DNA from 4 places in the Bacillus safensis genome. Region 4 is predicted to be linked to each of the others. Evidence: riboswitches for the same ligand, from Rfam matches in the RefSeq annotation. Region 4 holds a riboswitch; each other region holds the start of a gene.
What was found. Region 4 has a riboswitch for thiamine pyrophosphate ahead of tenA (thiaminase II). Riboswitches for the same ligand answer to the same signal wherever they lie in the genome.

Region 1: it holds a riboswitch for thiamine pyrophosphate, as region 4 does, so the genes downstream of both, thiC (phosphomethylpyrimidine synthase ThiC) here and tenA (thiaminase II) in region 4, are expected to answer to the same signal.
Region 2: it holds a riboswitch for thiamine pyrophosphate, as region 4 does, so the genes downstream of both, tenA (thiaminase II) here and tenA (thiaminase II) in region 4, are expected to answer to the same signal.
Region 3: it holds a riboswitch for thiamine pyrophosphate, as region 4 does, so the genes downstream of both, thiT (energy-coupled thiamine transporter ThiT) here and tenA (thiaminase II) in region 4, are expected to answer to the same signal.

Annotation. Positions count from the first base shown of each region.
Region 1 covers NZ_CP154909.1:2,418,642-2,421,804, forward strand. The annotation lists gene thiC (phosphomethylpyrimidine synthase ThiC) at 1-1,263, opposite strand, end outside; TPP riboswitch at 1,390-1,498, opposite strand; gene AAYR28_RS12450 (LysE family transporter) at 1,734-2,366, shown strand; gene AAYR28_RS12455 (YhcN/YlaJ family sporulation lipoprotein) at 2,412-3,029, opposite strand; gene safA (SafA/ExsA family spore coat assembly protein) at 3,163-3,163, opposite strand, start outside.
Region 2 covers NZ_CP154909.1:3,516,248-3,519,410, reverse strand. The annotation lists gene AAYR28_RS18120 (type 1 glutamine amidotransferase domain-containing protein) at 1-425, shown strand, start outside; gene AAYR28_RS18115 (hypothetical protein) at 567-1,694, shown strand; TPP riboswitch at 1,751-1,854, shown strand; gene tenA (thiaminase II) at 1,942-2,628, shown strand; gene AAYR28_RS18105 (ECF transporter S component) at 2,625-3,163, shown strand, end outside.
Region 3 covers NZ_CP154909.1:2,730,616-2,733,778, forward strand. The annotation lists rRNA gene AAYR28_RS14080 (16S ribosomal RNA) at 1-1,151, opposite strand, end outside; TPP riboswitch at 1,587-1,688, shown strand; gene thiT (energy-coupled thiamine transporter ThiT) at 1,787-2,362, shown strand; gene AAYR28_RS14090 (hypothetical protein) at 2,455-2,643, shown strand; gene AAYR28_RS14095 (GNAT family N-acetyltransferase) at 2,603-3,157, opposite strand.
Region 4 covers NZ_CP154909.1:1,114,026-1,117,188, forward strand. The annotation lists gene AAYR28_RS05580 (monovalent cation:proton antiporter family protein) at 1-1,207, shown strand, start outside; TPP riboswitch at 1,267-1,376, shown strand; gene tenA (thiaminase II) at 1,455-2,165, shown strand; gene tenI (thiazole tautomerase TenI) at 2,140-2,757, shown strand; gene thiO (glycine oxidase ThiO) at 2,741-3,163, shown strand, end outside.

The DNA of each region.
Region 1 (3,163 bases), 1.3 Mb from region 4:
ATAAAATGGGGCTTCCTTGCAAATGTCCATTTGCTTGTCCACATTCTCTTTAATTTTATCCATTGGCACATGACCGGGCCCTTCAATCATCACCTGCACATCATGTTTCCAAGCGATCTCTGTTAACTCACCTAACGTTTCCAGCTCTGCAAACTGCGCCTCATCATTGGCATCAGCAATCGAACCTGGTCTTAGTCCATCTCCAAGTGAAAAGGCAATATCATACGTTTTCATAATTTCACAAATGTCTTCGAAGTGCGTGTAGAGGAAATTCTCTTGATGATGAGCAAGACACCATCTTGCCATAATTGCCCCGCCTCTTGAAACAATTCCGGTCACCCGATCAACTGTTAGCGGAATATATCTTAACAGCACGCCCGCATGAATTGTAAAATAATCTACACCTTGTTCTGCTTGTTCAATTAATGTGTCCCTGTACACGTCCCACGTCAAATCTTCTGGGACTCCATTCACTTTTTCAAGGGCCTGATAAATAGGAACGGTTCCTACTGGAACTGGGCAATTCCGAATGATCCATTCTCTCGTTGTATGAATATCCTTTCCAGTAGACAGATCCATCATTGTATCTGCCCCCCATCTGATCGCCCATGTCATCTTTTCTACCTCTTCATTAATGGATGACGTGACAGCTGAATTGCCAATATTCGCATTGATTTTGACATGAAAATTCCTTCCGATAATCATTGGTTCACTTTCTGGATGGTTAATATTCGAAGGAATAACGGCTCTTCCGCTCGCTACTTCCTCTCTAACGAACTCAGGGCTTAGCTCTTCTCTTATTGCGATAAACTCCATTTCAGGCGTAATGATGCCTTTTTTGGCATAATGCATTTGCGTCACGCGCGCTCCTTGTTTCGCGCGGAGCGGCTTATGATGAAAATCAGTTTGGACAGAATGGAAGGACTCCTTCTCCCTTGACCGATATCCGTTATCTTCCGGTTTTACATGACGCCCTTCATAGCTTTCTGTATCTCCTCTTTCTTCAATCCATGCTGCCCTAAGACGCTTTAATCCTTTTGTGACGTCAATATGAACGTTCTCATCAGTGTACGGTCCACTCGTATCGTATACACGGACTGGTTCATTTTTTATGTCGCCCGCCTCTGTCACAGTATGTGAGAGCGCAATCTCTCTTTTCGGCACTAAGATATCGGGCCTTGATCCTTTCTCATACACCTTTCGGCTGCCATCAAAGCTGGATAATAATGATTGGTTGGATGGGACACTTTTCTTTTCCTTCATTTGCTGTTCTCTCCTTTTCTTCTTGTCACCGGACAGGATGGAATCAGCACCAGCAAAAAACCAGGCTCTATTTAAAGAACCTGGTTTCGTCGTCAGAAATAAACATGCATATCATTGATAGGATACATGCATCATCTTCAACTTCCCCACGCTGGTACGAGCCAGATCAGGTCCAAAGGGTTAAGAAGTTTATGCTTCTCTCTCAGCCCATTTACGGGCACCCCTAGTCATTTTTATTGATTTCCACATCAGTGTAGCATAGAGACATCATGAAGAAAAGAAGATTCAGGAAAATAGTTCCTTTCCCCTACAAGCTTTATGGATTATATTGATATACAGATTTCTATACATGATCTGTCTCTCTCATTTCAATTAAATCTGAAATAATCGTTGATCCTTTTCTCCTATTATGTATAATTAATCTAAACGGAGAATTTTTATACAATTTATTCAAAGGAAGTTCTAGTCGATTGCAAACATTTCTCACATTTATCGTCGTAGGATTCTCAATTGCTCTGCCTGTTGGAGCGATCACGGTTGAAATGACAAAACAGGGACTCAAAAACGGATTCTTTCATGGTTTAACTGTCGGAGCAGGCGGTATGACCATAGACTTATTACTTATCTTGGCTTTATATGCTGGATTTGCTCAGTTTTTATCTTTGCCGTTTGTTCAAATCCCGCTCTGGCTGATCGGAGCTGTATTTTTAATGATTCTCGCATACGACTCCATTAAACACGCGGATCAAGATATCCATTTAGCAGGAGAAAAGGTCAATAAATCATTCGCAAAAACATATCGAAACGGCTTGCTCGTGGCGGTATCTCCTGGAAATCTTGTGTTCTGGGTTTCTGTTTTTGGTGCTGTACTTGCGGATGCGTATACAAAAACAGATTCATCTGAATTTATGCTGGCTGCCGGCGGTATCTTGGCAGGGATTTTCCTTCATGACATCGGTCTTCTCACACTTGTATCGTTAACAAGAAAAGTGATGAATCGGACGATGATCAAGTGGACATCCATTATTGCTGGTATTTTATTACTAGGGTTTGGCTGTTATTTCTTTTACGAATTTTATATAGGCATCAAGGTTTATTTTTAAGAAAAGGCTAAAGTTCGTGATGAACTTTAGCCTTTTTGTGTCAAACTATCGGGTCATGCCTGTTTGGCCTGTTTCAAATTGCGTTCTTCTCATGTCTCTAAAGCGTGTGAATGCACCTTCATCTTTTATGACTTGGACTGCTCTTCCATCCGCATAACGAGTCGCTGCTTCTTCTACTTGTGATACGCCTTCTGACGTCAGGCGGCCATCTGATTTAATGGCAATATACACATTCTCATCCGTCACCATGACTTGAGAGTCTGCCACGTGATTCATTTTATTGACGCGGTTGGCAATTTTTCTTGAACGCTGAATGTTCTCTTGTTTATCATAGCCTGAGAACGACATTTGGTTATGATAATTCATATCTCCATGACTGTAGCGTCCATCTCCACCTGTGAGAGGCATTCGATCATCCGTTTGAGGACGTGTACGGTAATCAACATTTGTTGTATTTCTCCCGTTCATTCCCTCCATAAGTTCAGAAACTGGTCCTTGATGATCTTGGTTGTTGTCTTCTGCTCGTTGATTTGAATGATAACCAACCGGCTGGCCTGATTGATTATGACGTGTATCGACACCTGCGTTATTATTTGCACCACATGCCGTTAAACCAATAGGAAGAAGCACTAATGCGATTGTTTTTTGCCATTTTTGTCTCAAACGAAAAACCCCCTGTACAAATTCAATCTCATGAGCGCGAAACAGGCTCTGTTTTAGCATGTACAGTTAGGAAAAAAATCAAGCTGTCAGTTATAAACAAAAAAAGGAACGATTGAGATCGTTCCTTCTGTCAT
Region 2 (3,163 bases), 1.3 Mb from region 4:
CGCTTACAGATGTGAATCCCGCTGATTATGACGGAATTTTCTTTGCTGGAGGGCACGGCCCTATGATCGACTTTGCGTCTAATCAACTGGTAGCGGATGCGATCTTAGCAGTTTCAGATAAAAATGGTGCGATCGGAGCCGTTTGTCATGGCGTTTCAGCATTCGTTGATGTGAAGGATGAAAATGGCAAATCATTTATCGAAGGCAAAAAAATCACAGGCTTCACAAACGAAGAAGAGGAAGCCGTGCAGCTGACATCAAAAGTTCCATTTTTATTGGAAACAAAACTTCGTGAGCAGGGGGCAGCGTTTGAAAAAGGAGACGCCTTTGCGCCATTTGCTGTCGTTGACGGACAAATCATCACTGGACAAAACCCGGGATCAAGTGCAGAAACAGCACGCTTGTTTGTCAAAACTATTGCATAAAACGATCAAAAACCAGTCGTGACTCATGCGGCTGGTTTTTTTGTTATAAAAATGTCCCAAAAAAGACCAAAACAGTAATTAGAATAATGGTAAAATAATCACAGGGTAAAAAACCCAAATGAGGAAAAAGGGGATGTTCCTGTGAGAGCATTTTATGTCAAAATCACCGCAGCTTTACTATCTGTTTTACTCGTCGCAACAGGTTTGTTGTCACCAGCATTAAAAGCAGAAGAAGCACCGAAATCAGAAGGGAAAATATCACCACTGACGGAAAAAGCGATTCAGCAAGTGCAAGAATCGTTTGAAAAGCAGGATGAAGGAACCGCTATTCAACAGAAGCAAGTGAAAAAATCATTTAAAGTGAATAAGAAGAAAGGAATCAGTATCAAACGAAAAGCTGCTAAAGAAGGCAAAATGCGCACGTCTGCCGTTCGCTCCATTGATGGACTAGCTATTAATCAATCGGCTGTCTTAACAGAGGACGACCCAGTTGATTTATGGTTTTTAAGCACATCTTCACCTCAGGCACTCATCAGCCGGATTACCTCTTCAAACCCTGATTATTTTGTTCAATTATTTGTTGTTGATTATGAAACAGGACAAGCCTACCCGACAGATTTGATTCAACCGGCAGGCAGCCTGCTTGGATTGACCAACTTACCAGCAGGTGATTATGCATTCGGTATTACAAGCGGCGGAGAATTTGGAGATTCCTACACGATACAAGTAAATGCAAAAAACCCGCCCAATTTCACGGGGGCTGTATCTCTTTCGTCCACCTTGCAATATTTTGTAGCTGAGTATGCAAACGGTGATGTATTTGCAAATGGTACAAAAGTATACAATAAGCAAACAAAGACAGCAAATTATGAATGGGAGCGTGTTTTTTATTTCTCTTATGATGGAAAATACGAGCAAAGAACTCATTCAATCTCAAGTGTGAAAGTAAAAAACATTTCGGCTCCTGTGTCATACTCAGCTCCTTATGCGAGCTCCTCAGAAGCCATCCTCGTTTACTTAGATGTTGAGACATTGTTTATGTACCATCAATCATCATATGCAAGCGGGCAATATTACCATGATACCTTTGTTGATACACTCGGGAAGACAACACCAAGACGCTTAGATATTGATGATATGACAAATTACGGTGATCATATTTTAGCTGTAGATTTAAAAACAGGAAAGCCGATTGATTTCTTCAGTGTGCTGAATTTCTACTATGCTGCAGGGATCGAGAAGCTGCCAACAATCAGAACGTTGAATTAAGAAAGGCGGTTGACATCAAATCGCCACATGTGTAGAGTAAAGATAATTAAATGACAAAAGTCCACTAGGGGAGTCATGTATGACTGAGACAAGAGAAAATCTTGGACCCTTTGAACCTGATCTAGTTCGTACTAGCGGAGGGAAGTGGAGCTGGACCTTGTCTTATTCATGATTGAATTGATAAGAAGGCCGCTCCATTTGGGGTGGCTTTTTCATTTATTCAACTGAAGAAGAGGAGGCTTTTTTTATGACATTTTCTACGCAATTAAGGAAAGAAGCAGAACCGTTATTTGAAGCCATTTATCAGCATCCGTTCGTCAGAGGCCTGGCAGCAGGAAAGCTGGAAAAGGAACAAATCATTCATTACGTCAAACAAGATGCAGAATACTTACAAGCATTCATTAAAATTTATGCAGCAGCGCTCAGCAGATGTACAGACAGAGAGGATATTGCGTTTTTTCATCAGCAGATTGCGTTTGTACTAGATAGTGAGACGCATCCTCATCAAAACCTTTGCCGAGTGGCAGGAGTAGCATATGATGAGCTCCAAGGTGCTTCTTTGGCTCCGAGTGCTCATCACTATATTCATCACATGCTGCAAGTCGCGCAAGAAGGCACGCTTGGTGAAATCATCGCTGTCCTGCTTCCATGTCCTTGGACATATTGGGAAATAGGGAAACGAATGCTTACAGATGTGCAGCCAGACCCGTCACATCCGTTTTATGAGTGGATCACGTTTTATGGAGGATTAACCGATTCTGTTACAGGTGAGCTTTGCAAGCGGCTCGATCAGTTGGCGGAAGCAGCAAGTGAGAAGGAAAAGGAAAAAATGAAACAGCATTTTATCTTAAGCTGCCAGCTCGAGTACAAGTTTTGGGAAATGGCCTTTACTGTTGAAGAGTGGCCAGTTCAACTGGAGGTGCATACATCATGACATGGAAGATGAAAGAAGTCGTCCTTGCAGTGATTTTATCCGTTGCGTGCGGTGTGATCTATTTAGGATGGTCCACGCTATACTTACCGATTACAGCACTTGTGGGCCCAGCAGGAGGCAACATCATGTTTGGAATATGGGTCATTGCCAGTCCAATCGTTGCATATATCATTCAAAAGCCGGGAGCTGCTCTGATTGCGGAAACAGCCGCCGCTGCTGTGGAATTATTGACAGGAAGCCACTTTGGACTTTCAGCTCTGCTGATTGGTGTATGCCAAGGGCTTGGGGCAGAAATCGCCTTTGCTCTTTTTGGTTATAAACGGTATCGCATGTGGACACTGATGCTCTCTGGTGCCTTTGCCGCTATCGGAGCGATGTCTTACAGTTTCGTGGCAAAAGGCTTTGGATATTACACGCCTCAAGTTTTACTTATGACGCTTGTGACTCAAATCATTAGTGGAATGATACTTGGCGGCTGCCTTGCGAAAGTGGTGGTGGACGCACTATCCAAAACAGGTGTACTGAATCAATATGC
Region 3 (3,163 bases), 1.6 Mb from region 4:
GCCCAACTGAATGCTGGCAACTAAGATCAAGGGTTGCGCTCGTTGCGGGACTTAACCCAACATCTCACGACACGAGCTGACGACAACCATGCACCACCTGTCACTCTGTCCCCGAAGGGAAAGCCCTATCTCTAGGGTTGTCAGAGGATGTCAAGACCTGGTAAGGTTCTTCGCGTTGCTTCGAATTAAACCACATGCTCCACCGCTTGTGCGGGCCCCCGTCAATTCCTTTGAGTTTCAGTCTTGCGACCGTACTCCCCAGGCGGAGTGCTTAATGCGTTAGCTGCAGCACTAAGGGGCGGAAACCCCCTAACACTTAGCACTCATCGTTTACGGCGTGGACTACCAGGGTATCTAATCCTGTTCGCTCCCCACGCTTTCGCTCCTCAGCGTCAGTTACAGACCAGAGAGTCGCCTTCGCCACTGGTGTTCCTCCACATCTCTACGCATTTCACCGCTACACGTGGAATTCCACTCTCCTCTTCTGCACTCAAGTTTCCCAGTTTCCAATGACCCTCCCCGGTTGAGCCGGGGGCTTTCACATCAGACTTAAGAAACCGCCTGCGAGCCCTTTACGCCCAATAATTCCGGACAACGCTTGCCACCTACGTATTACCGCGGCTGCTGGCACGTAGTTAGCCGTGGCTTTCTGGTTAGGTACCGTCAAGGTGCGAGCAGTTACTCTCGCACTTGTTCTTCCCTAACAACAGAGCTTTACGATCCGAAAACCTTCATCACTCACGCGGCGTTGCTCCGTCAGACTTTCGTCCATTGCGGAAGATTCCCTACTGCTGCCTCCCGTAGGAGTCTGGGCCGTGTCTCAGTCCCAGTGTGGCCGATCACCCTCTCAGGTCGGCTACGCATCGTCGCCTTGGTGAGCCATTACCCCACCAACTAGCTAATGCGCCGCGGGTCCATCTGTAAGTGACAGCCGAAACCGTCTTTCATCCTTGAACCATGCGGTTCAAGGAACTATCCGGTATTAGCTCCGGTTTCCCGGAGTTATCCCAGTCTTACAGGCAGGTTACCCACGTGTTACTCACCCGTCCGCCGCTAACATCCGGGAGCAAGCTCCCTTCTGTCCGCTCGACTTGCATGTATTAGGCACGCCGCCAGCGTTCGTCCTGAGCCAGGATCAAACTCTCCGAGGTATGCAGGATGCATATCACACATGCGTTGCTACACGATGTAGCGAACTTAGCATGTGATCATTTCCTGCCTCGCCAGTTTGACTGACTACCTATGAAGTTTCATAGGATTTTTTTATAAAAACTCGAATTAACAGGTACGTTTTGTCTTGTTTAGTTTTCAAAGATCATCTTCGTCGTCTCTCAGAGGCGACTTTATTAATATAACATTCTATCAAGATAAAGTCAACAACTTTTTTCTTAATGTTATTTATCAACCGCGCTGTTTCAGCGGCGAATACAAATATAACACCTTTTGAAAGAAGAAACAAGTATTTTTTCTAAATAATTTATTTTTCCTTATCTCTTCCTATATATTGATACAAATGCTGCTTATCTCGGGAATTGTCTATTGTTGATCCTGCAGGTCTTTAGTATATTTATAATAGATTGAAACTAAATAACCGCAGGGGGAGCTTTGTGCTGAGAGTGAACATTCGTTGTTCTGACCCTTTGAACCTGTCAGTTAATACTGAAGTAGGAATGTGGAATCACTTGAATACATACGGTGTATTCAAATCGATATGTTTTTCTATGAATAACATACTCATCCTTACACGGTCTCTCCTTGCTCAATTCATGAAAAAGGAGATTTTTTTATGCAGCAATCAAATCAATTGGTACGACTGATGGAAATCGCGATTATGACTTCACTTGCTCTTGTATTAGATTACTTATCAGGTCTCTTTTTAAGAATGCCCAATGGCGGTTCTCTTGCGCTGATTATGATTCCCGTTATTCTCATGTCTATTAGATGGGGAATATCTACCGGATTTATCATCGGTGTGTTAATCGCAGGTCTTCAGCTGATGAATAGCCCGATCATCGCTACACCTGTTCAAGGATTCCTCGATTACTTCGTTGCATCCGTTGTCATTTCTTTAAGCGGCCTGTTTTCTGGACTGATCAAAAAAGCCATTCAGGATCAAAAGCGAAAACAGCAATTCTTCTATATTACCTTAGCTGTTTTTGTTGCTAGTTTATTCAGACTGCTGACGTTCTTTATTTCTGGCGTCGTTTTCTTCTCTCAATATGCACCGAAAGGAACACCAGGATGGGTCTACTCTTTAATTTATAACAGCACATATATGGTTCCTTCATTTATTATTTGCAGTATCGTTCTTTGTATACTCATCCCAAGTGCATCTCGTTTGGTTTTTCCTCGTCAAAAATAACCGGCTGATTTCAGCTGGTTATTTTTTTATGCATAATTTGCTGCTCTATGGAATCTATTAATAATAGAAGATTTCATGCTGGAGGTACGACAATGAGCCCTTACTCCATTATGCTGTGCTGCTATATTCTCAGTCTTGCTTATTTTTTGGCAGGTTTCTATGAAGCTTTAAAAATAGCAGGCGTGAAAGGAAAAGTAGAAGCTTCACCGTTTATTTCTTACATGCTGCTTGCTGTGCTCTTCACTTTTTTCTCTCATTATTACTGGAAGCTGACGATTTAATCCGCTGTACATGGTTATTCAATATAGAGAGCTCCCATCCATACCCTATTTCATTATGGTTCTCGCCAGCCAGCTCGAACTGGCTGGTAACGACAAAACTAGGTTGAAGTTTTTGATAAAATTGTTTTGCCGAATTTTGCTCAAACACCCATAGCATCAACCTCTGATACCCTTTTTCTATTAAATAATCGACACCTTTAGCAATTAAAGCAATACCCGCACCTGATTTCTGTTTCTGTTGTAATAAATAGATGGCATACAGCTCTCCATCATATGTAGAATAACGTTCGTCACGTTGTTTTCCGAAAGAAGCAAAACCAAATACGCCATCCGCATCTTCTGCGACAAACGTGCCTTCAAGCGATCTTTTTCTCCAGCTCTCTTTCCGATCTTTTATATTTAAACCATCCAAATAATCCTGATTAATAATGCCTTGATAAGTCGTTTGCCAGCTCTTCACATGTATTTCGGCGATTTTAGGAATATCTTGATGTACAGCATGTCTCACCTTCATCCGCAC
Region 4 (3,163 bases):
ATTTAAGACAAAGTCAATTTTTCAGTCGATGTCTAAAGGGACCGTGCAAATTGGGACAAGGGCAATCTTTACTCTCATTATAGTCTTAGTTGCCTTATCTGAATCACTCGGGGCTGAAAATATTCTTGGGGCGTTTTTAGCTGGCGTGCTTGTGTCCCTTCTTTCGCCAAATAAAGAGCTCGTTCAGCAGCTGGACTCATTTGGCTATGGATTTTTAATCCCGATCTTTTTTGTGATGGTCGGAGTAGATCTGAATATATGGGCACTGTTTAAGGACCCAAACATCATGATCATGATTCCGCTGCTGTTTATTGCGCTGCTTATAAGTAAGCTCATTCCGATTCTTTATTTGAAAAAATGGTATGACATGAAAAAGGTCATTGGCTCCGGCTTTTTATTAACTTCAACTTTATCTCTCGTCATTGCAGCTGCGACGATTGGTGAGCGGCTCGGGGTCATTGATCATAAAATGTCAGGAGCGCTGATTTTAGTTGCTGTGTTAACGAGTATTTTAACACCTGTTTGGTTTAAAGCGCTGTTTAAAAAAGAACAAGCGGCAGCCCATAAGAAGCGTGTGACCTTTATTGGAGCTAATCAGCTGACCTTACCTGTCACACTTGATTTACATCAGGATGAATATGACATTCGGATTTTGCATGTTTTTCAAGAAAATAAGGAAGCGCTGCTGGCAGACTCTATCTTTGAAGTCGAATCAATTGAACAATACGATGATGAGACGCTGAGAAAGGCAGGCGTCGGCCAAGAGGATGTCCTAGTCGTCGCAACAGGCAGTGAGACGAAAAATAAGGAAATTGCTTTATTTGCAAAAGAAGAAGGTTCAAAACAAGTCATTGCAAGTGTCAACAAAGCAGAGGCAGAGCTGACATTGAAGGAAGCGGGAATTGATACGTTTTCTACTTTCCTGTCATCTAAAACGGTGCTAAGAGCTTTGATTGAAGCACCTGATGCGATTCGATTGCTAACAAATGAGGATTCTTCTTTGTATCAAATTCAAATGAACAATCATCGTTATCATAATGTCATGCTGAGAGAATTTCCTTTCACCGGTGATTTGGTATTTGTCCGTATTTTCAGAGGGATAGACAGCTTAGTACCGCATGGAGATACGACACTCAGAAGCGGCGACCGTGTGCTTGTATCGGGCTCCCGGGAATATGTGGCAGGACTAAGAGCCCAATTAGAATGACAATGAACCCTTGACCAATGAACAATTCCTGATTAAGATAGAGGTACAACATCATATATTTGATCCACTAGGGGAGTCCTTTAAAAGGGCTGAGATAAAAGTGTCGACTTTTAGACCCTCATTACCTGAACAGGTTCATACCTGCGTAGGGAAGTGGTGCGGTTTTTGACTATGCTTTTTACAAATTCCAAGCCACTTTCCACGCGGAAAGTGGCTTTTTTATATGGAAAAACAGGAGGAGAGAAAAATGACGTTTTCAACAGAATGTAAAGAGGCTGCAGCAGCATGGTGGAATGGAAGCTTTACACATCCTTTTGTCAAAGGGATTGGAGATGGCACACTTTCACTCGATCGTTTCACCTATTACGTGATGCAGGATTCGTATTATTTAACTCATTTTGCAAAGGTGCAGGCATATGGAGCGGCGATTAGTGAGGACTTACATACGACGGGCAGAATGGCGTATCATGCTCAGGGGACGTATGAAGCAGAGCTGTCGCTGCATAGGAAATTTACAGAGCTTCTGCAGATTTCTGATGAAGCCATTGAGAACTTTAAGCCTTCCCCCACTGCTTATGCGTATACCTCTCATATGTACCGATCTGTAAAAAGCGGACGGTTTGAAGAGATTTTAGCCGCGTTATTACCATGTTACTGGCTCTATTATGAGGTAGGTGAAAAGCTGAAACAAACAACACCTGACCATCCAATTTACCAAGAATGGATTTTGACATACGGAGGCGATTGGTTTAAGGAACTCGTCTTCGAACAAGTGAACCGCTTTGATGAACTAGCAGAAAAAGCACCAGACCATGTACGGGCCAATATGAAAGAAAATTTCGTGATTTCAAGCTATTACGAATATCACTTCTGGGAGATGGCGTATCAAAAAGAAATGTGGCAAACAGCATGCTTAGATGGGGTTGGTGCAAATGGAACTCCACGCAGTGACAAATGATTCGTTTCCTGCGGATGAACTGATCAAACAAATAAAAGCCATAGCGTCTGAAGTGGATTTTATTCATATTCGGGAAAGGTCTAAAACAGCAAGTGAGCTTGTTGATCTCGTGAAGAATCTCCTTTTAGAAGGTGTGCCGAAAGAAAAGCTCGTCATCAATGACCGAGTAGACGTTGCGCTGCTTACCAATATTCACAGGGTGCATCTGCCGGGCCACAGCTTTTCGCCAAAAGAACTGCGAAAAAAATTTCCTCACCTTCATGCGGGAGTATCTGTCCATTCGATAGAAGAAGCGAAAGCAGCAGAGAAAAATGGAGCAGAGTATGTCATGTTTGGGCACGTATATGCCACCTCTTGTAAACCAGGACTTCAGGCAAGAGGTGTACAGCTTGTGAAGAAACTGACTTCTGCACTAACGATTCCAGTGGTGGCCATCGGCGGGGTGACCCCAGAACGAGTTCCAGAATTGAAACAAGCAAATGTGAAAGGAATTGCTGTCATGTCTGGGATTTTTGCTCATCATCAGCCGCGTATGATGGCACAAGCATTTTCTGAAAAGGTAAAGGAGAATCCTTATGAAAAAGCATTATGACGTTGCAATCATTGGTGGTGGAATCATAGGGGTCTCCATCGCCTATCACCTTGCAAAAGCAGGAAAACAGGTGGTCTTATTTGAAGCGAATGAGATAGGGAAGCAAACGACAAGTGCGGCTGCCGGGATGCTCGGTGCACATGCTGAAGGAGAGGGTCATGAGGATGTTTTCTTTCAGGCAGGCAGAGCAAGCCAGGCATTGTACGAAAAATTAAAAGTCGATCTTCTTCATGAATCAGGCATTGATATTCGAACTTCAGCGGGCGGTATCATGAAGGTCGCCTTTACAGAAGAAGAGAAACAAGCCCTTTGCCAGATGCAGCATTTGTCTACATTTAAATGGCTTGACGCAAGCAGCGTAAAAAAATGCATGCCTCAAGTTACAGATCACATGCTGGGAGCAGGT